DNA from 4 places in the Paenibacillus sp. DCT19 genome. Region 3 is predicted to be linked to each of the others. Evidence: riboswitches for the same ligand, from Rfam matches in the RefSeq annotation. Region 3 holds a riboswitch; each other region holds the start of a gene.
What was found. Region 3 has a riboswitch for thiamine pyrophosphate ahead of DMB88_RS13405 (hypothetical protein). Riboswitches for the same ligand answer to the same signal wherever they lie in the genome.
Positions count from the first base shown of each region.

Region 1: it holds a riboswitch for thiamine pyrophosphate, as region 3 does, so the genes downstream of both, DMB88_RS02125 (ABC transporter substrate-binding protein) here and DMB88_RS13405 (hypothetical protein) in region 3, are expected to answer to the same signal.
Region 2: it holds a riboswitch for thiamine pyrophosphate, as region 3 does, so the genes downstream of both, DMB88_RS16535 (NUDIX hydrolase) here and DMB88_RS13405 (hypothetical protein) in region 3, are expected to answer to the same signal.
Region 4: it holds a riboswitch for thiamine pyrophosphate, as region 3 does, so the genes downstream of both, thiC (phosphomethylpyrimidine synthase ThiC) here and DMB88_RS13405 (hypothetical protein) in region 3, are expected to answer to the same signal.

Region 1 is NZ_CP029639.1:456,589-464,480, forward strand. Features, by position in the region: gene DMB88_RS02105 (TatD family hydrolase) at 1-781, opposite strand, end outside; gene DMB88_RS02110 (ABC transporter ATP-binding protein) at 929-1,852, opposite strand; gene DMB88_RS02115 (ABC transporter permease) at 1,895-2,653, opposite strand; gene DMB88_RS02120 (thiamine-binding protein) at 2,653-2,946, opposite strand; gene DMB88_RS02125 (ABC transporter substrate-binding protein) at 3,170-4,210, opposite strand; TPP riboswitch at 4,424-4,535, opposite strand; gene DMB88_RS02130 (VOC family protein) at 4,694-5,080, opposite strand; gene DMB88_RS02135 (DUF2798 domain-containing protein) at 5,308-5,790, shown strand; gene DMB88_RS02140 (hypothetical protein) at 5,920-6,549, shown strand; gene serS (serine--tRNA ligase) at 6,843-7,892, shown strand, end outside.
Region 2 is NZ_CP029639.1:3,615,003-3,622,894, reverse strand. Features, by position in the region: gene DMB88_RS16545 (TetR/AcrR family transcriptional regulator) at 1-384, shown strand, start outside; gene DMB88_RS16540 (SDR family oxidoreductase) at 425-1,258, shown strand; TPP riboswitch at 1,376-1,486, shown strand; gene DMB88_RS16535 (NUDIX hydrolase) at 1,561-1,989, shown strand; gene DMB88_RS16530 (LysR family transcriptional regulator) at 2,323-3,258, opposite strand; gene DMB88_RS16525 (glucose PTS transporter subunit IIA) at 3,471-5,330, shown strand; gene DMB88_RS16520 (glycoside hydrolase family 1 protein) at 5,348-6,757, shown strand; gene DMB88_RS16515 (MFS transporter) at 6,971-7,892, opposite strand, start outside.
Region 3 is NZ_CP029639.1:2,936,916-2,944,807, reverse strand. Features, by position in the region: gene DMB88_RS13435 (ThiF family adenylyltransferase) at 1-587, opposite strand, end outside; partial or broken gene DMB88_RS13430 (thiazole synthase) at 584-1,350, opposite strand; gene thiS (sulfur carrier protein ThiS) at 1,354-1,557, opposite strand; gene DMB88_RS32010 (NAD(P)/FAD-dependent oxidoreductase) at 1,496-1,837, opposite strand; gene DMB88_RS13415 (NAD(P)/FAD-dependent oxidoreductase) at 1,765-2,784, opposite strand; gene DMB88_RS13410 (thiamine phosphate synthase) at 2,833-3,216, opposite strand; gene DMB88_RS13405 (hypothetical protein) at 3,234-3,455, opposite strand; TPP riboswitch at 3,674-3,782, opposite strand; partial or broken gene abc-f (ribosomal protection-like ABC-F family protein) at 3,859-5,408, opposite strand; gene DMB88_RS32005 (hypothetical protein) at 5,532-6,170, opposite strand; gene DMB88_RS32000 (hypothetical protein) at 6,149-6,526, opposite strand; gene DMB88_RS13390 (hypothetical protein) at 6,513-7,064, opposite strand; gene DMB88_RS13385 (hypothetical protein) at 7,061-7,459, opposite strand; gene DMB88_RS13380 (hypothetical protein) at 7,476-7,892, opposite strand, start outside.
Region 4 is NZ_CP029639.1:747,552-755,443, reverse strand. Features, by position in the region: gene DMB88_RS03495 (zinc ribbon domain-containing protein) at 1-256, shown strand, start outside; gene DMB88_RS30125 (hypothetical protein) at 781-948, shown strand; gene DMB88_RS03490 (hypothetical protein) at 1,116-1,805, shown strand; gene DMB88_RS30120 (hypothetical protein) at 2,098-2,241, shown strand; gene thiC (phosphomethylpyrimidine synthase ThiC) at 2,391-4,175, opposite strand; TPP riboswitch at 4,556-4,669, opposite strand; gene DMB88_RS03480 (IclR family transcriptional regulator) at 4,840-5,583, opposite strand; gene DMB88_RS03475 (alpha/beta hydrolase) at 5,927-6,940, shown strand; partial or broken gene DMB88_RS03470 (Fe-Mn family superoxide dismutase) at 7,163-7,892, shown strand, end outside.

The DNA.
Region 1 (7,892 bases), 2.5 Mb from region 3:
CATTCTGGTAGAAAAGACGTGCAGCGCGTTCGAGGCTCATGCCCATGACCTCGCACCAACTCTGAATGACTTGCTTTGTCATCGCGGGATGAGTCATCTGCCCTTGCAAAGGACCTTCGAAAGGCCAAGGGCCATCGGTCTCAGCCATGACCTGCTCCGATGGATACTGTCTTGCTAGTTCACGGATCTCTTCCTCATACATAATATCAGGGGTGAAGGAGACGAAATAACCGTTGTCTGCCATCCGTGCAATCGTTTGGCGTGAGCCTTTGAACCAGTGGAAATGGGCACGACGGAACTGATACTTTTCAAGCAGATTACAGGCGATATCAGCATCTTCATAGACGGCATGAAGCACGAGAGGTTTGTTGTACTGCTTCGCGAGCTGAATGAACTGTTCCAGCAATTCAATATAACCGCTCTGATCCCATGTTTTCCCTGCTTGTTCCGCTTCTTGTCTGCTGTAATAGGGTAAGCCCACCTCTCCAATGGCTACGGCTTGTCCTATATGCTGCTTGATCCAGCCAAGGAGCAGATGGAGATCGCCTGCAGAAGGGAGCGGTTGCTCTGGGTGGTAGCCAAAGGCAGGAAATACCGTACGTGGGTTATGCTTGGCAAGTTCCAGATTGGCCTGGCAGGAATCCATATTCATGGAGACCGCAATGAGGGCTTCAACTTGCTGGGAGGAGAGAGATTGCAGTATAGACTGTTGTTGCGTTGTTGTATATTGATCCAAGTGGATATGGGCATCAATTAACGGTGCTATAGCACGAGTATTCATAGTTCCCTCCTTATGATTAATGGTTTAACTATTCATGGTACGCAGTATATTCTATGTCGGATCACCCATATTAGGCGAAAAAATACATTTTTACACGGCTCGCTTACCGCTCTGATGAACTCACTACAATAGCTCTAAAAACCCGCGCTATATAGATAGGCGGGCTTTGTGCTGTTCTTCTCTCATCCACTGTGAAATTTGGCGTTTGCGTTCAAGAAAGGCAGAATCCTCCGTCACCGATTCACGTCGTGGACGATCAAATGGAACAATAACCTCTTGCAGCACGGTTGCTGGGCGATTGGATAGAACATACACCCGATCCGCTAGCAGAAGAGCTTCCTCAATGTTGTGTGTAATGAATAACACTGAGCGGCGGTTCTGTTCCCAGATCTCCAGCAGCCAGCGCTGCATATCACTGCGGGTCAAGGCATCAAGCGCACTGAAAGGCTCATCAAGCAGCATAAGCTCTTGTGGACTGAGTAACGCACGTAGGAAAGCAACACGCTGCTGCATCCCTCCTGAGAGCATATGTGGATAAGCACGCTCGAAGCCAGCTAGACCAACACTCGCCAACCATTTGCGTGCTTCAGCAATCGCTTCTGTTAGGGGTGGAGCTGTCTTCGATACTTCGCCTGCTAACACCACATTATCTTCAATGGTTCGCCAAGGCAGGAGAGCGGGTTGTTGCGGCATGTAACTGATTTTGCCACGTTGTCCGGTAACGTCATGCCCTTGCATGAGAATTCGTCCAGCCTGCGGCTTGAGCAAACCGCCGATGATATGAAAAAGGGTGCTTTTGCCACAGCCGGATGGGCCAACAATGGCTACAAATTCGCCTTGTCCCACCGTTAGGGACAGATTATCCAATACAGATAATGTTTTGCGCCGCTCGCGATATGAAGCATGAACCTGCGTAACCTCAAGTGCTGGAGAGACTTGAGTAGTCCCTTTTGTTACTGATGTAGAATCGGGCGGTTGCAGGGTTGTCTGTGTCGTTATATTTTCATTGGTTACGTGTTTATTCGTTGGGTTATCGGAAAGGTAATCGTGTTTGTTCCGTTCGTCTCTCATCCCGGTTTCACATCCTTGCCACATGGTTTTCCAGTGTCAGTATTAACGTTTTTGTGGTCGCCAGCGCACGAGCAGCTTCTCTAGTAGCGCGATCAGCAGGAAGAGCAGTAGACTGAGCGCCACAATAATCATGATGGCTACAAATAGTCGATCTGTTCGATATGCAGACTTCTGTAACATCATATAGTATCCGATGCCCTTATCTGCTCCGATCCATTCTGCAATAATGGCACCCATCACACTATATGTAGCGGCTATTTTGATTCCAGAGAAGACTGAGGGCAGCGCGTGCGGAAGCTCCAGTTTCCAGAACAGCTGTCCACGTTTGGCGCCAGCCATACGCATATAGTTCATCATCATGGCATCTGTACGGGTTAATCCATCCATGGCGGCTACGGCAACAGGGAAGAAGCAGACCAGAATGATGGTAATTAATTTGGGCAGTAATCCGAATCCGAACCAGATCAGCAAAAGCGGTGCTAGCGCGATGGTCGGGATGTTCTGGCTTAGGATAAGCAACGGATAGAGCGCGGACTTTAGAAATGGGATCAAGTGAAGCACCATGGCAATCAGCAGTCCCACCAACGTTCCTGCGGCGAATCCGATGAGTGTTAACTGGATCGTCGCCCATGCATGCATACCAAGCCGATCCGCCTGTGAAGCTGCTTCACGAGCGATGTCCGAAGGGGCAGGCAGCATCCATTTTTCAATGTGAAATAGCGAGACCGCTCCTTGCCATATCGCAATAAAGAGAATAACCGCCACAAGGGGCGGCCATACGCTTTTGAAATAGGAGTGCATCAGCGATATTTCTCCGTAAGTTTATCCATGCTGAAGCCGGCACCGCCGCTATGGGCGATTTTGATCTGGGAGATGATGCTAGGGCTACCGGCGTCCACAAGTGCTTCATGCATTTTGCGAACGACGTCTAGCAGCTCCTCCAGCTCACCTTCCATCGTTGTTTCTAGAGGATTGACCTGATATTTCACACCCGATTGTTGAATGACTTCAATAGCGCGATCCACATACGGATATGAATCCTCACCATTTGGCGTCTTCGGGATGACTTGAATACTGAGTAACGTGCTTGCCATGGAGTTCACGGCTCCTTTCGAAATATATAAAATGAACGAACAACTGTTACACTTGCCACTTCGATGACAGAATAACCTTCCAATCGCTGTTATCCCCAGATTTTTTTGATTCCCTTTCTCTAAAGGGAAAATCCGGTGATAAAGGCGACCGCTTCGCTTTTTCACGTTATTTCTGTCCTCTCCGTTCTCGTGTAAATATTATGTTCATTTTATATGAGAGATTTTATTGGGGTAAAAAGTCGTTCGTATATGCCTTGCTCACATCGATCTGTTCATCCAGCAGTTTCTTGCTGAACATCCAGTCCGTATAGTTCTGCCATACTTCCTGTTTCTGTTCGCCCCAGCGTGGTGCATCATCTGTGTATTTCGGGCTTAACCACTTCTGGCTTGCTATTACAAGATCCTTATCCAGATCCGGTACGGCTTTGATCAGAATATTAGCGGCGTCTTCGGGATGATCAATCGCATACTGATACCCTTCGGATGTAGCTTTCATGAACGCTTTAACCAGTTCAGGATCGTTCTGAATCGTGGTTTCATTCGTTACCAATACAGGCGTGTAATAATCGAGTGCTTCGGAGTAGTCTTTGACATACAACATGTCGATCGGCTCTCCGCGAAGCTCAGCCTCAATCCCAGTCCACGCATAGAAGATCCAGGCAAAATCAATATCTCGTTTCACGGCAGTGAAGAAGTCCGCGTCGCCCATGTTAATGTTTTTCACTTTGGACACGTCAGCGCCTTCGCCCTCCATAATGGATTGCATGACTGCTTCCTCCACTGGGGAGCCCCAGCCTCCATAGGTTTTACCTTCGAAGTCTTTCGGGGATTTAATGTTCCGATCCGTCGGTGCTGCAAATCCAGATGTATTATGCTGAATAACCGCAGCAATGGAGACGAGCGGTACACCTTGGGTACGCGCCTGAGTTACACTTTCCTGATAACTTACACCAAAAGGTACTTCATTCGAAGCGACCATCGTGTCAGCGCCGCCCGCACCAGGCTGCACAATCTCCACGTTTAAACCCTCGGCTTCGTAGAATCCTTGATCTACTGCTGCATATAAGCCGGTATGGTTCGTATTCGGTGTCCAGTCCAGTACAACTTTAACGTCTCGGAGTGCTACGTTATCACCTTCACTGCTGTTCTCGGTGTTGGTACCTCCGTTAGATTGGGCAGGGCCAGCTTCCTTGCTTCCGCAAGCCGTGATTGCAATCAAGGTTACGCATAGGAGCAACAAGCCGATCATTTTACGCCATCTCATCTTCATTCTCTCCTTCATGTGGTCCGCCTAAATGGCGAGGGTTCTCCTTGGCTTCATATCCAAGCATCGTGCATAAATCAGCAGAATTATACCGGCTATGATCTGGATGTCTTTTTTATGTAATGAGATATGCAAAAGAACATAAAAAAAGCGCCCCGGATTCCGGGACGCGTGCAGGCGTTAGAGAAGTAGCGCGCAGCGATATAGCTGGGCCTATTCGATATACTCCGATTCCTACGCTGGCATGATCCAGATCAGGTCTAAGGGTTAGTATCTTGTGGGATACACTCTCAGCCGGCCAATTCCGACTCCCCTGGGAAACTATGAAGTTAAGGGTATTACTAGGTGTAATTATAGGGCAGTGGGCAGAACGTGTCCAGTCATGAACTGGAATATCGGATGATGGATCTCACGAAGTGGATGTAAAGCAATCATAGATGCTGTCTGTGCGCCAATCGGGATCATGGATAGATCGGTTTACCTTTAACGCTGAAAGAATTCAATCCATTCCTTCTCTGGGCCATAGATGAAGAAGTAACGATAACCGTTCGGTAATGTGATAATCTCCCCATCGATAAATTCGGCGTCCGTCGCTTGTATACGCTGATATTCAGCATCAAGATCCTCCACGTGAATCGCAAAATGATGCACAGTTCCTTCGGAGGGAAGTTTGTCGCTATATCCCTGAATCAGTTCAATTTCAGTTTCATCACTGCCATTGAATCCGAGGAAAGCAAGTTGGATCACACCATTGGTATGGGTAACGCGGTCTTTCAGCTCAAGCCCAACGATCTCGGTATAGAAGCAAAGCGTCGTCTCTAGATCACGGACAGCGATACCGATGTGGTCGATACGTTTTTGAAAGCTCATTGTATAGTAATCCTCCTAACTGATTCGTGAATATGGTTTACATTTTAAGGAGTATGATAGGGGTATAAATCCGGGTTGTCAAATAGGAAAAAAGAGTTTATCTAGATGAAATGTTCTATATTTCAACATAAACATATAGGTATCTTATTAATGTTCACAAAGTGTTCACTTATGTGACCCTATTCCTCATCTCTATAATTGTCCAAGTAGAAGAAAGGATGAGAGAATTGCCAACAACCAAGAAAGAACATACGTATTTTGGATTGATGATGTGCACAGGAATGGTCGTTGTTATGATGACTTTCAATTTACTGTACAACGGACTAATGGGGAGCATGTCTCTACTTGAAATCCTATTTCAATTCGTCCTGTGTTTTATTGTAGCTTTTGTGGTGGAAAGCTTTATCGTTGGGCCGGTGGCTCAGAAAATTGCCTTTGCGTTGCTATTCAACAAATCGAATAAGGTGATCGGCGTTTTGATGATTTCAGTGTGCATGGTCGTGGGCATGGTGTTGATGATGTCGATGTATGGGATGCTTACGGCGTATCTTGCCAATCAATTGAACGGAAAGCCTCTCGTAGAAACGTATCTTCACACCATACTCCGGAACTTTAGCCTGGCGCTACCGTTACAGTTGCTCATCATTGGGCCGCTTGTTCGATATGTATTCGGTAAATTCATAAAAGCTAAAGGGAACGTAACCCCTTAGTTAATACAGAAGCCTAATTGACTTTGTGATTCCATATGTTCATTGAGTGTAGAGACAGAATGAATCCTGTATTAATTGGAAAATAGAGGAGAAAAGTGTTAATATTTTTGCCATCAAGAATTTTAACAGGTGGTGAAGAAACTGAAGCAAATATTACTGATTATTGTAGCCCTGTTGTTGATTACTGGGTGTAGAGATCAACAGGATGGAGAAGAATACGTTAACACTTCTTCTGATTCTAGTACCAGTTTTACTCAACTGGATAGCGAATCAGAAATCAAAGCTGAAAATTTGCAAGAGCTAGTGGCTGTGGGTCTGGAGAAGAGATTAAACAGGGAAGAAAATTCTGAAAATATCACTATTGATGTCCCTTACGATGAAGGAAGTTCTATCTTTGCAACATACTATCTCAACCAAGAGCCGGTAACAGAGGTGGGGATGATACAAGCTGTAAAGCATGAGAACGAATATATATTGCAAAATATAGATCTTAGCCCTATAGATAAACAGGCACCCTTTTGGTTAGCTAAATTTGTAGGCACGACGATGGATGGAAAGAGTAATTTTAGGGTCAACTACGGTTACATTAATGATCCTTCGATAAACGAAATTCGAATTCAATACTCCAACGTCACAATGCACGGCATGTCAATGGATGATCGCAAGACATTTCTGGATGTAACAACAGATGAGAAGATGATCGAGACATCCGTTCAGGGAATAGATGGGGATAACAACCTGGTTTATAAGTATGATTAAAAATGTAAACATTAAGCCAGTATCGCTTGCATTTAAACGTAGCTTTTGTATATACTGTTAATCAACAATTACAGATCGGAACATGCCGTTGAAGAGCATCCAACTCGGAGGCGTTTTCGCCAGGGGAGCGATATTTCCCCAAGTTAACCGGAACCGCCCGTTATCGCGGACCAAGCGGCTGGAGCAGTGAATGAACTGCTTCGGCAAGTTGGGTGGCACCGCGAGCAGAGCGCTCCTCGTCCCAAGGGATGAGGGCGCTCTTTGTATTTTTACAGCCAAAGGAGACGGTGACCATGCTTGAAATGAAGTGGATCAGAGCGCATGCAGAAGAGGTGCAGGCGGCGGCAGATGGAAAGAAAATCAATATTAACATTCAAGAACTGTTAGAGCGAGACGAGGAACGCAGAGCGTTATTGCAGGAAATTGAAGAAGGACGCAGAGTGCGTAACGCGTTGTCGGCAGATATTGGCAGGATGATGCAAGCAGGTCAGCGTGAGCAGGCAGAGGGGCTGCGAAGCGAGGTAAAACAACGGAATGAGCAGTTGGAACAGCTCAAAGTTAAGCTTGAAGCGATTCAAGAGGAATTTACGCGTATGCAGTGGCTCGTGCCCAATGTTGTATCGCCAGACACACCTGTAGGTACTTCGGATGCGGACAATGTAGAGCTACGCCGTGTGGGTGAAATCCCGACTTTTGAGTATAGCATGAAGGATCATGTGGAATTGGGCGAGATGCATGACCTAATTGACATTGTGCGTGGGGTGAAAATCGGTGGAACACGCAGCTATGTGCTAAAGGGAGCAGGGGCACTACTTCACCGCGCCGTGCAACAGCTTGCGCTCGATCTGCTCTTGAAGCAGGGATTCACACCGCTAGAGGTGCCGCTCATGGTAAGGGAAGATGCTCTACTCAACACAGGGTTTTTCCCAACAGGACGAGATCAAGTGTATGAGCTTACCGGTGAGAACAAGTGGCTGGTCGGTACTTCGGAGGTTCCGCTCGTGTCCTATTATGCAGATGAAGTTGTGAATGTGGAACAACCTGTGAAGCTGGCTGCTGTATCGACGTGCTTCCGCAGTGAGGTGGGATCGGGAGGACGGGACGTGCGCGGATTGTATCGTGTACACCAATTTGCCAAGGTGGAGCAGGTGATTCTCTGCGCTCCAGATGCGGCAGAGTCGGAACGGATGTTACAGGAGATTACAGGACACGCTGAGCAATTGCTGCAACTGTTAGAGCTTCCTTATCGTGTTGTAGCGGTATGTACCGGGGATATGGGGCAGAAGACGTATAAGCAGTATGATATTGAGACATGGATGCCTAGCCGGGAAGCGTACGGTGAG
Region 2 (7,892 bases), 680 kb from region 3:
AAAGAACTGATTGAGGATAATGGTCTATACATCAAATTGGAATCGATGAGAACTGCTGTTTTTGAAAAAAATGTAGATGCTGAAACCATGCTGAATCATAAACTGAATCTGTACACGTTAATGTCCGAACTTGTGACTATGATTTGTGCAGAAAATGCAGTAACACCCGATGATGTCATGGAAATTCTTCAAGCCGAAGCATCCATCATCACAGGTTGCAAGCTATCAGCCACATTACCCGAAGAGGTCATGGAGATAATCAAGCAGAACGGTCTGGATGGACTTCAACGCAACTTCAACGAGGATGTTCTGAAAACGATGAGTTGTTATCTGGACGGATACCATATGAATTACATCTCTAAAATGAATAAAGACACACAATGAGCAAGCAGAGTATAAAAAACTAAAATGGAGGCGTTATTATATGAAAACATGGTTTATTACAGGAACATCGAGTGGTTTTGGACGTAGTCTTACAGAGTTGTTGTTGGAACGTGGTGATCGTGTGGCAGCTACGGTTCGCAAAGAAAATGCGCTACATGACTTAAAAGATCGCTATGGAGATCAATTATGGGTGGCTACGTTGGATGTAACCGACACTCCGGCCATTAAAAACGTGGTTAATCAAGCTTTTGAGGAACTAGGACAAATTGATGTTGTGGTCAACAATGCAGGATATGGGCTGTTTGGAGCAGCCGAGGAAGTAAGTGATGAACAAATTATTCATCAGTTCAATACCAATGTTATCGGGTCTATCCAGGTGATTCGTGCAGCATTACCACACCTTCGTGCTCAAGGGGGAGGCCGAATCTTCCAACTTTCCAGTATGGGTGGTCAAGTTGCGTTCCCGGCTCTAAGTATCTATCATGCAACCAAGTGGGCTATGGAAGGATTTATCGAATCTCTCGTTCAGGAAGTAGCTTCGTTTAATATACAAGCAACGCTTGTTGAACCGGGCAGTGCACGAACTAACTTTGGTGGCAGCAGTATGATGGCAGGTGTGCCTATGAGTGAATATGAAAATACGCCTGTAGGCTATATTCGCCAAATGTCACAAGAGGCGGGCGATAACCAATTCCCTGGTGATCCGGTAAAAATGGCACAGGCGATCATTAATGCAGCTGATTCCGAGGAAACTACTCTTCGTCTAACACTGGGGAGTGATGCCTATGAATTGGTTTCTAAAAGTTTGGCTTCACGTTTGGCTGCGCTAGAGGAGCAGAAGGAGGTAGCTCTTTCAACAGATTTTGAAAATTGAATCGAAAATATAGCGGCACTTGGTCGATCTGCTAAAAGTCGTGTAACTAATCGGTAGGTTAGCGTAGCATTCGTTGATTATCTTCATCGAGTTGTAGTAAACTCATTTAATGTAAAATAAAATATATGCGGGAGCTTGTGGGATCAGGCTGAGAGTACGACTAAACCGTCGTAGACCGAAAATACCTGTTGGGTAATGCCATCGTAGGGAAGCACATTTTGCGCTTATTTGTCATGTTAACGTGCGCTGTACTTGCTCCTGCAGGTACAGCGTTTTTATTTATTTGAAAGGAGATCGGTATTTTGAAAAGAATCGATGTAGCATATGCCTTAATCACTGATCAAACAAACACTAAAATCTTAATGGTTCAAAATAGAGATGGAGGCCGATGGACACTTCCTGGAGGAGCAGTGGAAAAAAATGAAACGTTTGAAGAAGCGGCCATTAGGGAGGCTAAAGAAGAGACTGGACTAGACATAAGATTAATAGGTGTAGTTGCATTAAATGAATATCAAGTTGAAAAGGAATCAGAGCACATTGTTTATGTTACGTTTAGATCCTCGATAATAGGCGGAAAGGAAAAAATTAATAGGCCAGATGAAATAATGAAAATATCGTGGATCGATGTTGAACAGGCCGATAGTTTGATGCCTTACTATCATCAGAATGGACTTAGCGAGATAGTAAGAAACAACGTTCACGTATCATACATTGATGAAGGGAAATTCTAACTAAACGAGTTAAGCTAACGGGAAACGATAGTTCAATACTACAAAGAAAGCAGCGGATCAACTCGATCTGCTGCTTTTGTTCAACTAACGGGCAGGAACGTAGCGCTAATTCAATAAATTAACAGGCAGGTTAGTTCAAAAAACATGAAAGTTGCAAAAATAACATGATCGGCTGTTGTGCAATAAGATGTCATCTTTCAGAGATAGTACTATGTACCTCAAGTAGGATGACTGGAGTCACTGCACTGACATATTGATAATTAATTCGGTGAACATAATCAGTGTTGTATTTGTTATCGGATTTAGATGTTAATTCAACTTATATTAAACAAATTAATTAATTAGGTTCTGAACCTTTTCATAATTTTTGATAAGTACAGTTAAACCTTCGTTTTGCTCCAGTTCACTAACGATTTCATCAACAAAAATTTGAATCGCCTCTTGAATATCCGGTTTCAAATATTGATTGATGAGGAGATAAATCATTCTCTGTGGCGGAGGGTTATCAAACAAAGAATACGTGATAGATGGATTTAATTTCATGAGTTTATTTGCGAGACTCATGGGAATAATGGACCAATTATTTACTTCGTCAAAATAACTTAACAGCATTGATGCAGTGCCTAAAATGATCTTTTTTCTTTTTGAGTATGGAAAATAACGGTTATGCCAAAGAGTGAATTTTTCTGACCAAGTTAAGTAAATTTCGTCTTCTGATTTCAGGTCTCTATTATCAAGGGTTTGAGCGTATAAAGAATATTGGTTATACACCAATACCATATCCTCTTGATACAAAGGGACAAATTTAACACTTGGATAATTATAGAGACCTGACACAATACCGATATCACAAATTTGTTTATCAACCATAGGGTGTATTTTGCTTGAATGATTAGTTTGTATGTTTAAAACAATATGGTCATGATTCTTCATCATCTTTTTATAAACTTCAACGAACATAAAGCTGTTGATCATATCTACTGCACTAACTCGTAATTCAGTATAGTTTTCAAAACTATTCAGATTTTGTGCTTCCTGCCAAAGAACAGACCATTGTTTTGCAATGGATAAGAAGTTTTGCCCTTGGGGAGTTAAAGTAAGTGACTTGATTCCTTTCTGTCGATAAAAAAGCTTTGTTCCTAATTTACCCTCCAACTGTTGAATTCTGTTTGTTGCAGTACTTTGACTGATATACAGGGACTGAGATCCTCTCAGAATGCTTCCATGTTCGACGACAGCTAGAAAAGTTTCAATTTCCTCATGATTCATAAATCAATTTCCCCTTTGAATTAAATATCCAATTAATCGATATTTTATATTACAAATATCGGTTTTACAATCTTCTATAGGACTTTTATAATGAAAGCGTAATCAGACAGGGCCTGATGATTATATTTAAATTTTATACCAATTGCTTTATTGGTTTTGCTTAATTAACATGCATTTTAAACATCATGGATTATACGAAAAGGGGAACCTTTATGGATTTCAAAAAAATCACAGATGAAATCGTTCAAAAAAGTGGTGGAGAAGAGAATATTGTTTCTTTATCACATTGTATGACCCGTCTACGTTTTATCGTGAAAGATGAGAAGAAACCTGATCTGGAAGGACTCAAATCGATTGACGGTGTGATTTCGGCAGTATTCGGTGCCGGGCAACTTCAAGTCATCATGGGTAAGAATTTGTTACCTGCTTATGACATGATCATGAAAAAATACCGCTTTTCTGGTGAGGAAGGCGGCTCTATGCCAGAAAAAGAGAAGAAGCCAAGAACGATTAAAAGCCTTCTTCTTGATCTGATAAATTTCATTGCAGGTTCCGTGAGCCCGATGATTACCGGGTTGATTGCAGGTGGAATGCTGAAGCTTATGCTTATGATCATCGTAATGATTTTACCTTCATTCGACAAAACTGAGTCCTATTCATTAATCAATTTTCTAGCTGATGTTCCGTTTTACTTTATGCCTATTTTTGTAGCATACGGGGCTTCAAGAAAACTTGGTTCAAATCCGATTTATGCCATTTTTGTTGCTTGTGTATTAGTATATCCCGGGTTTGTAGCATTGGTGGAAAATGGAGGAACAACTCATATCTTTGGTTTGCCTGTTTTACTGATCAAATATTCAAGCACTATGATTCCTGCGTTACTTTCTACTGTAGCTGTTTATTATCTTGAAAAATTTTTCAACAAGATTATTCCAGGTATTTTAAAATCGGTTTTGGTTGGTATGTTGACGGTTTTAACAGCGTCTATTTTAACTTTTGTTGTGTTTGGACCTTTCGGTAACTTGATTGGCAACATTGTTGTTGGTGGATTTTTATGGACACAAGGAACTATTGGTCCTGTTGTTGTTGGTTTGTTAGCGGCCCTCTTGCCGTTCTTGGTAATGACTGGTACACATACTGTAATTGCTCCTTTTATGGTACAGAGTTTCGCGAATCCAGGGTATGATCCGTATTTCAAACCGGCGTTGATTCTTCATGCAATGGCAGAAGGAGGGGCTGCTATCGGGGTAGGTCTCCGTGCTAAGAGCAAAACTCTGCGTTCAGAGGCTTTGGCAATTGGATTTGGATCTATTTTTGCAGGAATTACAGAACCAGCTATTTACGGTATTGCTTTGAAATACAAAAAACCGCTTATTGGAGTCATGGCTGGTGGGGCTGTGGGTGGTATTGTTGCAGGTTTATTTGGAGCACGAGCATACATCATGGGTAAAACAACCATTTTAGCAATGCCAATTTTCCAAGAAACGCTGATCACTATGCTTATAGCCTGTATCGTGGCAATCGTTGTTTCGGCTATTGTGGCATTCATCTTAGGTATCGATGAAGGTGAGCAGCTGAAACAGCAAAATAATGTTACGTCCACCCCACGGGTTAGCGAGTCTGAAACACAAATAGTCTCCATTGTCGATGGTGTTTCATTCCCGTTGTCGGAAGTGAAAGACGAAGTTTTCTCTACAAAAGCAATGGGAGAAGGAATTGCCTTTACTGCAAAAGATAACGTCGTCGTTTCACCTTGTAGTGGCGTATTGACAACAGTATTTAAAGGAGGTCATGCCTATGGAATAACAAGGGATGACGGAGTTGAAATCCTGATTCATATCGGAATCAATACCGTGTCTCTGAAGGGCAAGGGCTTTAACATAAAGGTCCAGCAGGGCCAACGTATACAAGCTGGAGAAGAACTTGTCACACTTGATTTGGACTATTTGAAAACAACCAACTTGGATTTGTCGGTATTACTCATTTTTACAGATCCGAAAGAGAAAGAAATTCAGTTGTTGGGATACGGAGAAGTGCTAAATGGGCAAAACCCAGTAGCCGAGATTAAATAATGGGGAGAGTGCACAACATGAACAACACGTATAAAGATCAATTTCCTGAGAACTTTTTGTGGGGGGGAGCGATTGCTGCCAATCAGGCAGAAGGTGGATGGGTAGATGGCAAGGGCTTGGACTTGGCCAGTTGCTTTTTGAAAGGATTATCTGACGTAGGATCTTTCAGTGTACCAAAACAAGGAGAATATCATCCGCTGGAAAAAGGAATTGATTTTTATCATCGATTCAAGGAAGATATTAAACTGTTTGCAGAAATGGGTTTTAAAATTTTCAGAACATCTATCAACTGGACCAGAATATTTCCTAATGGCGATGACGACCAGCCAAACGAAAAGGGATTGCAGTTTTACGATGAACTGTTCGATGAGCTGTTGAAATATGGAATTGAACCACTCGTTACCATTTCACACTATGAAACGCCATATAATCTCGTAGAGAAATATGACAGCTGGAGAAATCGAAAATTAATTGATTTTTACGAGCGGTACTGTGAAGTCATCTTTAATCGATATAAAAACAAAGTGAAATACTGGATGACATTCAATGAACTTAACAATATGAGAAGAAATCCATTTTATGTGGGTGGAATCATCTATAAAGAAAATGAGAATCGCATGCAAGCGATCTATCAAGCCAGTCATCATATGTTTGTGGCAAATGCAAAGGCGATTAAACTGTGTCGTGCAATCATCCCAAATGCACAAATTGGTTGTATGATGTCACTGAGTAATATCTATCCACATACGTGCGATCCGGTCGCTGTATTTGAAACGCAGGACATTCGAAGAAGAGCTTTGTTCTTTCCCGATGTCATGTTAAGAGGATATTATCCAACATATGTTTATCGTCTTTGGAAAGAGAATGATTGTCATATCGAAATGCACGATGAGGACCTAGAACTCATGAAATCCTACACGAACGATTTCTTGGCTTTCAGTTACTACAGAACGACCACACATGAGAAAGGACAACCTTATTTCGGCGATACTGGAGGAGATATTGGCACGCCGAACCCATATCTCGAAACAAGTGACTTCGGATGGCAAATAGATCCTCTTGGATTCCGGTTTACTTTGAATGAATTATGGGATCGCTATCAAGTGCCTTTGATTCCTGTTGAAAATGGCATGGGTGCCAAAGATGAAATAATTGATGGAAAGATCCATGATGAGTATCGCATCGATTATTTGAGGCAACACCTTATTGCGCTGAAGGAAGCGATTAAAGATGGTGTATCCATCATGGGGTACACTTACTGGGGGCCAATTGATATTATTTCTGCGGGCACTTTTGATATTGAAAAGCGTTACGGGTTCATTCATGTAGACCTAGACAGAGAAGGTAACGGAACCTTAAACCGAACCAAAAAGGATTCATTCTACTACTATCAAAATGTAATAAAAACAAATGGAGAAAGTCTTTAACATACTAATTCAAATGGAGCCGATCAATCTGATCGGCTTTATGTTTTATTGGAAATGAAAAGGGATGAAAAAGGGGGTTGATCTGTCGAGGGACAAGAACATAGTCCGAATTCCGATTAGATGTATATCTAAACATTGATCACAAAAACGGAGGAGCTTTAATAAAGAATTGTCCCACAGTTCAGTCAGGATTAATTTACATCTGTCAGATAACTAGGATCCATGCAACTGCCCTTTCTCCTTGCGCCGCCAATTTATGAATACCAATGACAATGCAATTAACGTGAGGATAATCCCAAGTACTCGAAATCCTTCGAAGCTGAAGTTATCTCCCATTACACTGCTAATCAGTATAGAAGAGAGAATGGTTCCCAGGTATCTGGAGGTATTAAATATTCCAGATGCTACACCTATAATTTCTTTTGGTGAACTTTTGAATAAGGCCGCTTGCATAGCGACACTGTTCAACCCATTGCTAATACCGAATGCAGCTAAAGCCAGACACACACTGATAACTGGTGAAGTTTGATCCAGTGTTACGATCCACACGGATCCAAATGTCATAAGCATTCCGGACATAAGCAATGCTGGCCTGGGACCTGATTTATCGATCCATCGTCCTGCCATTGGAGAAGTAACGAGCGAGCACAAGCCTAAGCTTAGCATGAGCATCCCTGTATGGAACTCGCTGATATGACGAACGATTTGCAAATAGGACGGAAGTCCAAAAAAGAGAGAGTAAAAAAGCAAGTTAAAGAGCAAGAATTCGACATTGACCCAAGTCATTGCAGGATATTTAACGAATGTGCGTATAGGAATAAAAGGTGCTTTCGCTTTTAACTCATGTCGCACGAAAGCTCCCAGTCCAACGAAGCCAATTAGCCCCACAATAACGTTGTTTAATGAAATTTGACCAGACGATTTTGTGGACAATAATCCAACGAGTAGAGCAACCAGACCCATGGTAAATAGGAGAACTCCTGGCGCATCAATCAAATCAGACCATTTGCGTAAGGACATGTTGTGAGCAACGGATGTCGTAGTCGGAATATCCTTAGGAATATGCCTCCAAGCTAATAAAAAGCTTGTCACTACGAACGGAATATTAACCAAAAAGATAGCAGGCCAGCCCCAC
Region 3 (7,892 bases):
ATAATTCCAGAAGTATCACAAGTATCGCCACCAAGCGGAACCTCTCCTAGCAGACAATTCAAACAAGGTGTCTCACCTGGTACAAATGTATACGTAATCCCATAACTGCCGACACATCCGCCATAGATCCACGGGATACGATATTTCTGGCACATATCATTGATCAATAATCTGGTATCAAAATTATCTGTTGCATCCATAATTAGATCAACATGTGGGATCAGAGTCTCTAGCTCATCTGCCCTTACATCCATCACGATTCCCTCAACTGTAACAGTTGAATTAATCGCTCTGAGATGTTTTTGTGCCGCAATCGCTTTGGGCATTCTCTCCAATGCATCCTGTTCAATATATAATTGCTGTCGTTGCAGGTTACTCCACTCTACATAGTCCCGATCTACAATCGTGACATGCCCTACACCAGAACGTACCAGTGTCTCCGCAATTCCAGTGCCGAGTGCACCTGCACCAACGATCAAAACTTTACCGTTACTTAGTTTGCGCTGTCCTTCCTTGCCAAGGGGAGCATAACGCTCTTGTCTGGAGTATCGATCTCCTTGGTCAGGTGAACACGTCTCATTCATCATGTATGAATCATTCCTTCCGCCGGACTACTCGCTGCTGCATAACGCTTTACCGGAATCATTCCTGCCTCATATGCCAGCCTTCCTGCCTCCACTCCGAGTCTCATGGCCTTGGCCATATCCACAGGGTAACCGGATCCAGACACGGCTGTATTCAACAACACAGCGTCTGCCCCATTTCCATCGCACGAGCAGCATCACTGGGTGAACGAAGTCCAGCATCTACAACCACAGGTACAACTGCCTGTTCAATAATAACCTCAAGGTTGTATGGATTAATGATTCCCTTGCCTGATCCAATTGGTGAAGCCCCAGGCATAACAGCGTGTACACCAAGTAACTGGAGTCGTTTGGCTAAGATAACATCATCAGAAATATAAGGAAGAACCGTAAAGCCCTTATGTAGCAGCATCTCACAGGCTTTATACGTTTCAATCGGGTCTGGTAACAATGTAATTCCATCGCCGATTACTTCTACTTTTATCATATCACAAAGTCCGGAAGCACGGGCGAGTTCAGCAATTCGAACAGCCTCTTCCGCGGTAGAAGCGCCCGCTGTGTTAGGCAGCAAGGTATAGCGATCAAGATCTACCCTATCGAGAAAGTGCTTTTTGTTACGCTCCTCAAGATTAAGACGTCTCACGGCAAACGTAAGCACCTCTGTGCCTGAGGCTTCAATGGCCTGAGACTGTACCTCTAAATCGTCAAACTTACCTGTACCCAACAATAATCTAGACTGAAAGACATGCTCACCAATTTTCAACATCACTTAGCCCCCTCCTACAAAATGTACAATTTCGACCCGATCCCCATCTTTTAAATGGGTCGTCTCATGATGTTCGCGAGTAAGAATCTGGCGATTCAACTCAACAACGACAGTTTTCACATGAAGATCGAATGAGTGCAGCAGTTTATCTACACGGTTCAAGCGGTCTTCTATCTCCATCCGTTGACCATTGACGATAATATTCAATGCAGGATCCCCTTTTATTGAAGCGTTCTGGACGACAACCTTGCACATTCAGCTCCTCTGAAGATTTACCTCCAATAAAATCTGCTAGTAGGCTACCCGTTACAGCACTTAACAGGATTCCATTGCGATGATGTCCAAAGGCTGCATATAAACCAGGCATGCTCTCACATGCGCCGAGGTATGGTAATCCATCGGGTGTTGAAGGCCTTACTCCGGCCCATGCCCGTACAAACTGAGCTTCTGCAATGCCAGGTACCCAGCTGGCAGCACGTTCAAGCAGTTTTTGTAACCCGGCAGCTGAAACATGTAGATCAGATTCCCCTGTAAAACGGTCGCACCAATCCATACTTCTCCATTGGCCTTAGGTACGATATAAATGTCCTCTGCGTATACCGTTTTGTCTGGGGCAAGTTGTCCAGAATGATCTGAGAACTGCACTGCTGCAATTTCGCCTTTGACCGGCATAGTCGGCAATTGAAGCCCAGCCTGCTTCATTAACACTTCCCCTTGCAAACCATTAGCAACAATGACATTGCGACATGTCATCGTTCCAATTGAAGTTTCCACGCCTTGTACTCCGTTTGCATCCACTCGAAGATTAACATGATGCACGCCTTCAATAATCCGTGCTCCGAGTGCCTGAGCTGATTTTGCATAAGCTTGAGTCAAATTAACAGGTAGAACGTCACATTCCAGCGGTCGATAGTAGGCACCATAAATATTTTTGCTTAACCATGGAGCCTTTTGTTGTGCCTTGATAACATCCCACCAAATTTCAGACGTGATTGATCGTGGTGCTGTAGCAGTGGAATCGCTGTTTAAATCTTTTTCCAAACGCACAGGAGTAATAAAACCATTTTGTTGAAACCCAATATGCATCCCACTCAGGGAGCTCAGTTGTTCGCACTGCTCATGCAGAAGTTGTCTGCTCATGGTTGCCAAGTTCGCCATCATAGGTGAAGAAAAATGCTCACTATCTGCTGCAATCATTCCAGCCGCTGCACAAGATGCACCCTCTGCAATCCGCGCACGTTCAAGCAGAAGAACATCTTGTCCTCGTGCTGCAAGCTCATAAGCAATTGCACAACCAATCACGCCCCCACCAATCACAATTGTTTCTGCATGAAGCTTTCCGTGGATTCCAGCATTGGTTCTACTGCGAGACAATGTTTTACGTAAATCTCGGTTAATGCTTCGTCTCCGAACTCTCGCTCCATCGTTCACCATCTCATCTCCTTGCTCAAGATTAACCTTCCGATTCTACGATCGCCTGTCTTAGTACACGAATCGCATGCTTTGGATTCTCACTCGCCCAGATATGTGATATGACAGCAATGCCTCTTGCTCCAGCTCTGCGAAGGTCACGAACGTGCTCAACCCAATGCCACCGATTGCAATTACTGGAATAGTTACATTAGTGCACACTTCAGCTAGCTGCTTCAGCCCTCTAGGCTGAATATCTGGTTTGCTATTGGAGTCATAGATATGACCGAAAAAAACATAGTCTACACCCCGTTGCTCAGCAGCCTTGGCTTCAGCTACAGAATGAACGGATACACCGATGCGAATCCGTTTTCGAATGTCACTAATAGATAACGCGCTTTTAGAGAAATCTTCCTGACCCCAATGCACACCTGCCAACCCTTCACCTTGACCCACTTCATGCACACCATTAATCACAATCCGATCAGACGGAACGCCTGATTGATGCAGTTGGTTTGCCCACTCCTACGCTGTTTAGGTGGCTGTTGTTTTTCTCGAATATGAATATAGTCGACCCATGGCCATATATCCTTCGATACACTTACAAAGTTGTGCAAATTCCCTACGCCTTGAGAGATAACATGCAGCTCAAAAGAAGCTGTGACATTGGAGTCATGTTCTTCAGTAATTACCAAAAGATAACCTCCTCTCTTAAACAATGACATAACAAAAAGGCCACTCCCGTAGGGGAGTGGCTGCGAAATATATGCTTTGATTCGTTTAATAAGTGTTGAACAACACACAGAGGTTCTATTCATGCAATGAATACCCCATTGCAAAATCTCATAGAAACAACATGCTGTTCTCTTAGCTACAGGCATTCTCTCATTCATGCTGAGTGCTGTTCCTAATAAACGAAAACGCGCCACTTCCCTACGCTGGTATGATCCAGATCAGGTGCAAAGGGTCCGGAATCGCATTCTTCCATCTCAGCCGCATCGTGCGGCCCCCTAGTGTTGATATGAAGTTGTAGCCTATATTACCATAGAGTCCTTTTTTTGTCACCGAGGATTTCAGATTCCCGTTTGACTACGTAGACTAATTTTGCTCAGACCAAGCTTCAACATCCCAGGTCTTCGTAACCCAATCCTCGTAGAAATCAGGTTCGTGAGATACGAGAAGCACTGTGCCCTTGAATTCTTGCAGGGCGCGCTTCAGTTCAGCTTTGGCTGTTACATCAAGGTGATTGGTCGGCTCATCAAACAAAATCCAGTTGCTTTCGCGCATTAACAATTTGCACAAGCGCACTTTCGCTTGTTCTCCACCACTGAGCATGTTAAGCGGACGAGTAATATGTTCGTTTTTTAATCCACAACGTGCCAGATGTCCCCTAACCTCATTCTGCGTCAGATGCGAAAATTCATTCCATACATCCTCGATTGGAGTGATATTCCCCGCTCGTACCTCCTGCTCAAAATAAGCGGTTTCCAGATAATCTCCCAAAAATGTTTTGCCACTGATTGGCGGAATTTTACCAGAATCGTTTTGAGTAGTGTGGATTTACCCACACCGTTACAACCCACGATGGCGATCTTTTCGCCACGTTCAATGGTCATTGTCATTTTAGGTAATAAGGCATGAGAATATCCAATTTCAAAATCAACGCCCTCAAACACCGTTTTACTGCTGGCACGAGCATCTTTGAATTTGAAAGTAGGTTTGGCTGCCTCATCCGGACGATCAATCCGTTCAATTTTGCCCAATTGCTTCTCACGGCTCTTCGCACGACCTGATGTAGATGCACGTGCTTTATTCCGCTGGATGAAGTCTTCCTGCTTTTTGATATACTCCTGTTGCTTCTCATAAGCATCAATATGCTGAGCCTTCTGCATATCTGCCATCTCAAGAAACTTGTTGTAGTTCGCAGCATATCTTGTCAACTTGGCAAATTCCAAGTGATAGATCACGTTAACTACTTCATTCATGAACTCTGTATCATGGGAGATCAAGATAAAAGCATACGGGTAATCCTTCAAATACCGGGTCAGCCATTCGATATGCTCTACATCCAGGTAGTTCGTAGGTTCATCCAGCAGAAGCGCTGTCGGCTTCTCCAAGAGAAGCTTAGCCAGAAGTACCTTGGTACGCTGACCCCCACTAAGTGAAGCAACGTCACGATCAAGCCCGATAACGGACAGCCCCAGACCATTTGCCATCTCTTCTACCTTTACATCGATCAAATAAAAATCGCCCTGCTCCAACTGCTCTTGGATGTCGCCCATTTCCTCAAGCAACTGTTCCAATTGCTCAGGGTCAGCATCGGCCATCTGATCGGTAATTGCCATCATTTCTTTTTCCAACTCAAGCAGTGGCAAGAATGCATCCTTCAGCACATCCCGGATCGTTTTACCTGGCGTAAGCTTGGTATGCTGATCCAAATATCCATAACGAACTTTAGGTGTCCATTCTACTTTCCCACTATCTTTAAGCAATTTCCCAGTCAAAATATTCATTAGCGTGGATTTGCCTACACCATTTGCTCCAACAAGACCTACTCGCTCACCTGACAGTAAACGAAAAGATACATTTTTAAATAACGTGCGATCTCCAAAATTGTGACTCACGTTCTCAACTGACAATAAACTCATAAGATGAGGTTGCTCCTATCTATTTGACATTACTTAATCACTAATTTAGACATTGTACCAAAGACCTATTCTAGCACGTACCTGTCTTTTCTGAAAGTAATGTCTTCTTGCAAACTTTTTCACTTATGGAGCTTGTTCACTGACATAACAATTACGCTCAAAATAACCTTGCGCTGCAGCTTGTTTTCCGTCGCCAAAGACCTCTTCTGCTCTATAGCCATAGTTACATGTAGAAGGATAGTAATATTTGACTCCAGTTGATGGATCTACTCCTCCGACCACTGCCGTCTTCTTCACAAGTCTGCCTCCACCAATAGCATAATTATTAACTTTTTGATCCCCTACAGGTATACCTTGGATAAATGCCATAATACCTGTATCGTTAATCGAATTATACCAATCCTCCTGCGGGATTAACGGTAACGTAAACGTATAAGATATGCCATTTCTACGCGCGAATTCGTTATGACGATTAATAACATCAGCAAGATCTTCCTGAACACTGGTCACAATCCAACTTCGTCTCACTTGCTCAAATGTGTCGGTATCCTGTAACAATGGGATTTGCGTGTTAGATGCCAGTTCCTTCTGAAAACCTTCAATCCATTTCCCTTGGATAGCATCATAAGCGTATACATATCCATCCAATGTAAAGTTAATGCTGCTGCCGTTTGGATCTGCATATGTATATGGTTTCTTGGGACTCCAGACTTGCTTGTATGTAAGCTCGGTATTTCCTGTCATTTCCGCTTCCTTAGCCAAAATGTAGTATCCATCATAATCCAGTACAACAATTGCCGGTATGTAATCAAATAATGATCGAATAGCAGCCGGATCATCCTGAATTCCATATTCAAGGCCATCGTTTGTGTAAATGTAAGCAAGGCTAATTCCTTATCCGCCTTCACAAATTTCGTAGAATCATAGCCTGCTTCATTATTTTGCTTTTCATTTTGATGCATTACTGCTCCTGCATCGAGCACAGCAGTCTGCAATGCAGACCTATACTTTTGGCTTAAAAGCTGTGCTTCCTCAGCATCCCGCGTATGAAGGGATACAATCCAGAATAGTGGCAAGAAGATAATTACAAATAAAATTGAAAAATCAGTAATCTTCATTTAAAACCATACCTCCATAGGTGGTGAGCACAGCAGGTGCAGTGGGTGTTCCATTCAACCATTCCCGGATCAACATACTGGATGTCCGATTGGTGCTTTGGACGGTTATCGTAATAAAATCGCCCATGACTAGCGTATATCTACGTCCGGGGTCGTCAGCAGTTAACCCACTTGCAGCAGGGAATAACCGATCTTTAATCTGTCGATTGTAATACCCATCCTCAACGGTTTCATACGTACCTGTGAACGTATTTTGATTCATTGGGTCGGTATAATGTGGTACATATTTTTTGTGTAAATGTTCAATCAGAATCTCATACGCATTACCTGTTCGCGCCAATTGTTCTTCCAATTCGCTGTACATAGCTGGTGAGATATACCCTTTGGTTCTAACCGCATCTACAAAATGTATAACGCTCTGATTCACGGTCATTCTCGCCAGATCATCCTGTCGGTCAGCCGTCTCAGCCGTTGGATAGATGTACAGCAGGATTACAGCTAACATAACTGCGAGTAGCTTGGATGCAGCATTAATCAATGAACGCTGACCTCCTTCCAGAATTGGATTTTCAACAGCACTCCCTGTTCATCTCTGACGAACTCTGGTCTATATGTGCTGCTGAGCTGAACGGGAATGGTCTTCTTTCTATTTATTAAGGGGTCTATCATATGTGCCTGTCCGTCCACTTCCACCATAATGGATGTCCCGGTCATTTGCCTTACGGTATGTAACACTTCAACACCGCTATATCTCTTTGGACTCGTTGTATGGAGCGTTGTGTTCATTCTTCCTTCCATCTCTACTGTAATTTGTGTCGTGTTGATAAGAGCATCAGTCATCGTTCTAATTAGTTGTTGCCCGTACAGGCAGGCTGTCACAAAAAGGACAGCTGCCGTACTGAACAACATAAGCTGTTGAGCGTTTCTGAACATCTATAACCCACTCCTGTTAGGATTGCTGGAAAATGAGTCCTCTGACCACATTCGATTTATCCTTCACGATAAGTGCTTTGAACTTCCCACTTGGATTCACATACTGATTCTCTTTTTCACTCATCGTTTGATTAATATTTCCTACCTTTTCATTCGTTTTGATCACTGAGCCATAACTCTCATTATTGAGGTCTTGGGAGATATTCAACTCATTACCATACCATTGTCCACCTTTGTTTTTACCTGTAATCACCTGAATGCCGAATTGGTCTTTGTCTGCGTATTTCCGCAATGCATTGGTAACCTGTGATCCACTAATTGTAGTACCGTCATATACTGTAAAGGCAGCCTGAGACAATTCTGTCTGGATATCGGCGAAATTGTTCTGTGCAGTCTTGGTAGCTTCCTGTGCTGAGATAAAGAGCAAAACTAC
Region 4 (7,892 bases), 2.2 Mb from region 3:
TGGTCACGAAGTTTCTGCGGACGAAAGGCTGCCCGAGGACATGAATTCAGTTGATCTGCCTCCAGCTACGTACGCCGTGTTCACCTCCAGAAGAGGAGCTATGGCAGAAGTGGTAGGGGAAGCATGGGGCGCAGTATGGGCTTGGGCGGATCAGCATAAACGTACATTTACGGGTGACTTCGAGCTATATGATGAACGTAGTATTGACCCTGAGAATGTTCAGGTAGACGTATATATTGCTGTTCAGTCAAAATAGTGGATTGTTATTTGATGTGATAGCTATCCTTCATCCTAAATTTAAATTCTAAGATCATATTCAGGCGAGCTGTCGGAGGAATCCGATGGCTTTTTGTTATATGTACTTTTAGCTAATATTTTTAGCCAATGAAAGGTCAATTACTAAAGTAGAATCCATGCAACGACTCATTATTCGCGCAAACAAATTGCCTTTCTCCCCTCCAAACAACGGTCTAAGGTACCAAGTTACTTAGCATTTCCCATACCTATTCAACCAGACAATATGTCTCAATTAGGTCATGGTTGACTTATTTAAAATTGGGTCTATTCACTTAACAACCGATTCTATCCTCCCATTTACCCTCTTCGAAATGCAGTCCTTTATTCCTGAATTTCCCTAAAAACGTTTACATCTCTCAAATACCGGGTAAAATCACTACAATCCAATTGGAATTACATCATAAATTTGCCCAATTCATATAACAAGTCACATATACCTATAAATCATGAATACATAAATTACGCATCAAAGGAGGAACCAAGATGATCCGCATGCCTATTCAGCAAATGATCCCGTATCACCACCAATATCCGCGCAACACGGCGACCAATGCTCCAAAAAAGGAGAATGAGAGCACTCAAGGTCTATCCTTTCATGAAATTTTGCAACAAAAGATCGCGAATAAGAATGCTGCGCCTTCTATGCGTTAACATATCATGCTCTAACCGGTCTCTTGTTCTTATTCGGTTACAATCAGCTTACCGTCCTTCCAGAACGCTAGGGATGACGGTTATTCGCCTATCCTCTATAATGGGTTAAAACTTTGGCAAGCCTAGGCTGCTCACAGGCAGCTGAAGCCATTAGGGGGAGAAATACTATGCTTACCATCAGTTGTTTTCACGCTCACTATTCCAACATTACCCTGGTCGAAGAAGCTTTGTCTGCCTATGCGGTGGAACTCGTGCATTATGTTGATCCCGGTCTGGATCGGCTTAAACATGATGAAGGCTTCTCTGACGCAATAACGAAGGACAAAGTATCTCAAACCCTGCAATGGATTGAGCGCTGCCATACCGATGCCATTCTCGTGACCTGCACCCTGTTTGCTGCTGTTCTGGAACAGGAAGCACGAAAGATTGCCATTCCTGTCATTGGCATTGATGATCCACTACTAGCGAAGATACAACGGATGGACAATGAATACATATTCGCTTTTACCAATCCAGCTACAATTGAAGGTACAATGGCACGGGTGTATCGGGCTTTACAGCAAGATTATGAGAAAGAGCAGAACTGTGTTACCGAGGTGCCTCAGCCAGAAGCCGTGTGCATTCCTGAGACGTTTCAATTGATTATGCGCGGTGACAAGGAAGGTTATCTTGCAGCAGTACGTGAAGGATTACAGTACATTGCTGGGCAGCATCCCGGCAAAACGGTAGTCGCAGCCCAATTATCCATGGCGCCCGCTGCTGCGCGAGTTACAGTAGAGACCGGTATTGCGATCCATAGCCCTTTGGCATTGCTTGCAACGTATTTGGAGAAGAAGCTAGGCATAGCACCGCATTGAATGTTGGAATGGGGAGTAGATTAGGGCACTAGTTTTATACTTTTGTATCTAGTCTATTTAATATTAATATGTATTTTATGGCTTACATAGTGTTGGATTAACTTTCGGAGCTTTGAGCGTTAGTTTTTCGGGTTCGGCCAATAATGATTCCAGAGGAACACTAAAAAATTTCTATTATTAATTTACTCTGAGTATTAAGAACATTATATCTTATTAGATAAATTTGAATTATTGTTCACACTCTTAAGATATGTTAAGCACAGTTCCATTTATTGTAGAGGAGTGAATGTTAGTGCGTTTCTTATACATTCTAATTTTGTTTATTATAGGCTTGGCCTGTTCTGCATTTATCTACGGTGGAAGTCTTAAATTAGCAGACGGCATACTATTTGTCATTGCAGGTATTCTGTTTCGAATTTGGAGTAAAATGAAGTAAACTATAGTAGAGATATCTGTGAACGACGGCCAATATTTAGTCAAACCAAAAGAGCAATTCTGAAGGCTACAAACAAAAAACAGTTCATCACTCATTTTATGTGATGAACTGTTTTTTTTTTTTGCTGCACTATCAATCTCCAATCTCACCTACCGCATCCGATATTCTTCAGCCTTCGCCTGCATCCCTGCGGCTACCGCATCATCTTCGGACAACCCCTTGTCTGCAGCAAATGCACGAATGTCTTGCGTAATTCGCATACTACAGAACTTCGGCCCACACATCGAGCAGAAATGGGCTTCCTTAGCTCCCTCAGCAGGCAATGTCTCGTCATGGTAAGAGAGCGCCCGTTCAGGGTCAAGCGACAAGTTAAATTGGTCGCGCCAGCGGAATTCGAATCTAGCCTTGGACAGCGCATCATCTCGGCGTTGAGCTCGAGGATGACCTTTGGCTAGGTCAGCGGCATGTGCTGCAATTTTGTAGGCGATGACTCCCTCTCGTACATCATCCTTGTTAGGCAGCCCCAAATGTTCCTTCGGTGTAACATAACAGAGCATGGATGTCCCGAACCAGCCAATCATCGCCGCTCCAATAGCTGAAGTAATGTGATCATAACCTGGAGCAATGTCCGTTGTCAGTGGACCCAAGGTATAGAACGGAGCCTCTTTACAGATTTCCATCTGTAGATCCACATTCTCCTTGATCTTATGCATCGGCACATGCCCCGGCCCTTCAATCATCACCTGTACATCATGCTTCCACGCAATCTGCGTTAACTCGCCCAGTGTAGCCAGCTCGGCCATCTGAGCCTCGTCATTGGCATCATAGATACTCCCCGGACGCAATCCATCCCCAAGCGAGAATGCCACATCATACCTTTTCATAATTTCACAGATTTCTTCAAAATGCGTATACAAAAAGTTCTCTTGATGATGTGCCAAACACCACGCAGCCATAATAGATCCACCCCGGGACACAATGCCTGTCATACGTTTGGCTGTCATCGGGATATAGCGCAGTAAGACGCCTGCATGGATCGTGAAATAGTCTACGCCTTGCTCTGCCTGCTCAATGAGTGTGTCTCGGTACAATTCCCACGTTAGTGCTTCTGCTTCGCCATTGACCTTCTCCAGCGCCTGATAGAGTGGCACAGTTCCGATCGGTACTGGAGAATTACGAATGATCCATTCCCGCGTAGTATGGATATCCTTTCCTGTCGACAGATCCATAACGGTATCCGAGCCCCAGCGTACAGCCCAGGTCATCTTCTCCACTTCTTCTTCGATGGAGGAGGAGACGGCAGAATTCCCGATATTCGCATTGATCTTCACATGAAAATGACGACCAATCAACATCGGCTCACTTTCAGGATGATTGATGTTGGATGGTAGAATCGCTCGGCCACTGGCCAGTTCTTGTCGCACAAACTCCGGCTCTACTCCCTCACGAATCGCGGCAAACTCCATCTCTGGCGTAATGATGCCTTGGCGTGCATAGTGCATCTGCGTTACACATCGTCCAGCCTGAGCCCGCAGCGGCTTGCCACGCAAGCCTGGGTAAGCTTCAGCTCCGGTTCTTCTACTCCCCGCCTTGAGCCCGTTATCTTCCGGTTGCACCGTACGTCCTGCATAAGCCTCCACATCCTCACGCTCCGTAATCCAGCGTGTGCGGAGTGCAGGTAGTCCTGCCCGGATGTCTGCGTGAAATTCAGGGTCGGTCATCGGGCCGCTCGTATCGTACACACGCAGCGGCTCATTATGCTCCACCCCTTGGGGAGTACTCGTGTCATGAAGAGCTATTTCACGCTCAGGTACAGCAATGTCCGGACGTGAGCCCTGAATGTATACTTTACGGCTGCCGGGAAAAGGTTGAACCCCTCCAGCCGAACCTGTTTCTTTTGCCGCCTGCGCTTCTGTATTCCCTTGTCCCATCATTGGTTGTTCTGTACTCATCGTCTTTGTCTCCTCCTCATTGGTCTTCACGACTGCATCACTTCTTTTCCATGCGAGCGCATCTAATCTGGAGACCATCCATATAAGGAGCAAGGACAACCTTACCTAGAGAGACATATACAGTAAGACAACATGCAGCAGAGTAAGGTTCATTCACCTAACTAATTGAATAGATTCCACAACAGATACCTACCTCCGCTCTTTTTACGAAAGTAACTCTGAAGTCTAAATCTTGTCTCTGCTCACTGTATATAAAAAAAGCCGGTTCCCGAGGGAACCGGCTATGTCCATCACCAATGATGTACCGATTACCGAACTCTAATTGAGTTCAGCCATAGGTTACATCCCATTGATGTTCGTGGTTGATTGGCCGATTACTTCCCTACGCTGGTATGATCCAGATCAGGTGCAAAGGGTCCAGAATCTCATGCGATTCCGTCTCAGTCCGGACAATTCGGACTCCCCTAGTAACGTTAACAAGTTGCGGCAAGTATACCGCAGTGTCATATTCAATTCATCAAGCCCGGCTGGGCTGTCCATATCAGGATAGCTCAACCGAGAACGAAAAACAACCTTTATGTTCCAGAATCAGCAGATTCATCATGACATATATGTTCCATAAGAGCGTTGTGGTTGAACAAACTCGTTAAGATAACATCAAGCCCATCTGAGCAGCTGCTTCTTTCAACACGGGTGCATACTCATGTAACGTCTCTTGTGATAGACGGCTGACAGGTCCTGATACAGACAATGCAGCAGCGATTTGGCCTTTGCGATCCATAATCGGTACAGATACCGCCGCAGCTCCCGGTTCACGCTCCTCATAGCTCGTTGCATAACCATGCTCCAGAATATCCTTCATCTGCGCGAGATAGACCTTAGGATCGATAAAGACAGGCCACTCCGGCCCATTCATCAGCTCCTCACGATCCTCTTCCGTAGCAAAGGCCATTAGCACCTTACTGGACGCACCTACGGATAAAGGAAGGCGCACACCAACAGGAGCTACACGCCGTATAGCCTGATCGCTCTGAACAGCCTGAATCCGAATCCGTTCACTGCCATCCCGCAAATACAAGCTAACCGTCTCCCCGAGTCGATCTCTCAGACGCTCCATCGCAGGAAGAAGAAGGATAGCTGGGTCATCACTACGGGACATATGAGCGGACAGCTCCCAGATGCGGATGCCAAGCCGATACTTCTCGGTAGCTGCATCCCGGATAACAAATCCCCGTTCTTCCAAGGTTGCCATCAGCCGGTGCACCGTGCTTTTGTGCAGACCAATCTGGCTTGCAATCTCGGTAAGCCCCAGATCACTCCGAGTTGTGAAGCACAATAATATATCCAAGGCTCGTTCCACAGCCCTGACGGTCAACTTGCGGTCTTCCATGACACTAAGCCTCCTCATGTTTCATCACATGAAACTTGGTTACATAAATTATATGAGAAACGATCTCATCTGTAAACTAAAAAGGGGCAATATTCTCCTTTTTATAAGACTAAATATTCCGCGATTTGTACGCTTAGGAAATGTTAACCAGATCCTCTCAGGACTATATAACAATTGCGTAACAAATGCTGCCAATCAATTGACTTTGGTTATATAGGAACATACGATAAAGATAGATTATGCATTTGTATCATTCGTTCCTGTGACTTAGGAACTACGTATATGGGTTGATGGTTCTCGTTGTTATCCTCAATTTCATCTGAACTTATAAGGAGGGGCAATCATGTATTCGACATCCCAGAGCGAAGCCCCGCTGCAAACGAAAGTGTCCGATCTGCCTACTTCGTTATCGCCAAGGCTGATTCGGTTCAAGCATATTATCGTAGCGTTGCTGCTCTCCGTGGTATTTTTTCTACTCTTTTGTTTTATTGCACTACACGGTTACATCGCCTGGGTCTTATCCAACCCAACGGTAGCCCCTGTCTTCTCTAATCCGATGCAAGCGAGGAATATGAAGTACGAAGACATAACATTCCCTGCGGCAGACGGAAGCCGAACGATGCAGGGCTGGTACATTCCTGCCGACAAAGATGTGAACAAAACGATTATCTTCAGTCATGGCTATGGTGCCAACCGTGAGGAAACCTGGGTTCCGATGTATGACCTTGCCCATTATGCGCACCAACTTGGATTTAACGTCATTATGTTCGATTATGGTTTTGCATCTCAGGTGAATAAAGCCGTCGCTACAGGCGGCAAAGCGGAATCACAACAATTGCTGGGCGCCATTCAAACGGCGAAGCAACGAGGTGCTGAGGAGCTCGTCGTATGGGGATTCTCCATGGGTGCAGGCACAGCATTACAGACAGGCCTTCTTACCGAGGATGTTGATGCGATGATTCTGGACAGCACATTTTTACTTGAACCAGATACGCTGTATCACAACATTCATAATCAGATCGATCTTCCGCGCCAACCTACACTTGAGATTATGAAGCTGTTGTTCCCGGTTCTGAACGGCACTGGATTACAGCAAATTCCGTATCAAGAGGTCAAAAAAGAGGATTATCCTTTCCCGATTTTCTTCATTCACGGTACGGAAGACGAGAAGGCGCCTTATCCAATCGCGGAGCTACTCGCCGCCAATCAAACCAATCCGAATTCAGAGGAATGGATCGTGGACGGTTCCCACCATGAGTTAATCTTCCGTGAGCATCCCAAAGAATACCTGCGCCGCGTATCAACCTTCCTGAGCCATGTAACGAAGACCACCAGTGATGATCTGGATCGATATTAATGTTCATGCCCTGAAGTGTATCGCGCCTGAATACGAACTACGAATGAGCCCTTATGGGGCTCTTTTTTTATATACATAGGACAACATCATTAATGAATATATTGTTGCGATGGCTATGCACGACATGTTCGAGGATAAAGAGATCTGGCTGTTTTAGCCCCATCTCGATGTTAAAGGTGAAATGGATTCGGAATCATATCAATGACGGGAGGATGCTTGGATATGCAATGGAAAGGATATGGACCACTCTTACCCCTGCGTATATTAGAAGAAATTCGTTTCTGGAAAGAACAAGAGAAAGAACACACCCTTGTTATTCGTACACTTGTACCTGACCTTGAACCTGAATATGTCAAACTACTGGAGGAATGGGAAGTAGCATTTTCAAACAGTGAACACACAGCTAACCAGCTAATCAAACAAGTGTTACCTGGAACTCATGCTCCCGCCCCTATATTCTTCGTAGTGTAGAACAGTTAGTGTCTGCGAGCATAGCACAATCCAGAGAGTTCATCCGGCAACTCTATGTTTTATTGGAGCAGAGTGCTGCGGTGCAGGCCGTGCCCTCTGCCAAAGCTATTATTCTGCATTTTATTCGAGAATCGGAGTATTTCCTTGGTGTGTTAGATACACTTCGTGGGCCCGGACCCTTGAGAGACTCTGCAGCGGATCCCCCTTTTACGCTGGACAGTCTCCTTCAATCATCCCAACGAGAAAGTGTAGAGAAGCCTGCAGCTACATCGGCTAAAGAAACCTCTAATGCTTCTGCATCTGCTACTCAGACTCAAAACTCTCCAGCAATTCACTCAGCCCCCACACAAACAAGCGATAGCACCACCACTTCCGTAGCTGCAACACCACCTGTTAAGGAACGCCCTGTACCGATTGGCGGACATACCCTGCCACCACTGCCTTATGCATACAATGCCTTAGAGCCACATATTGATGAGCT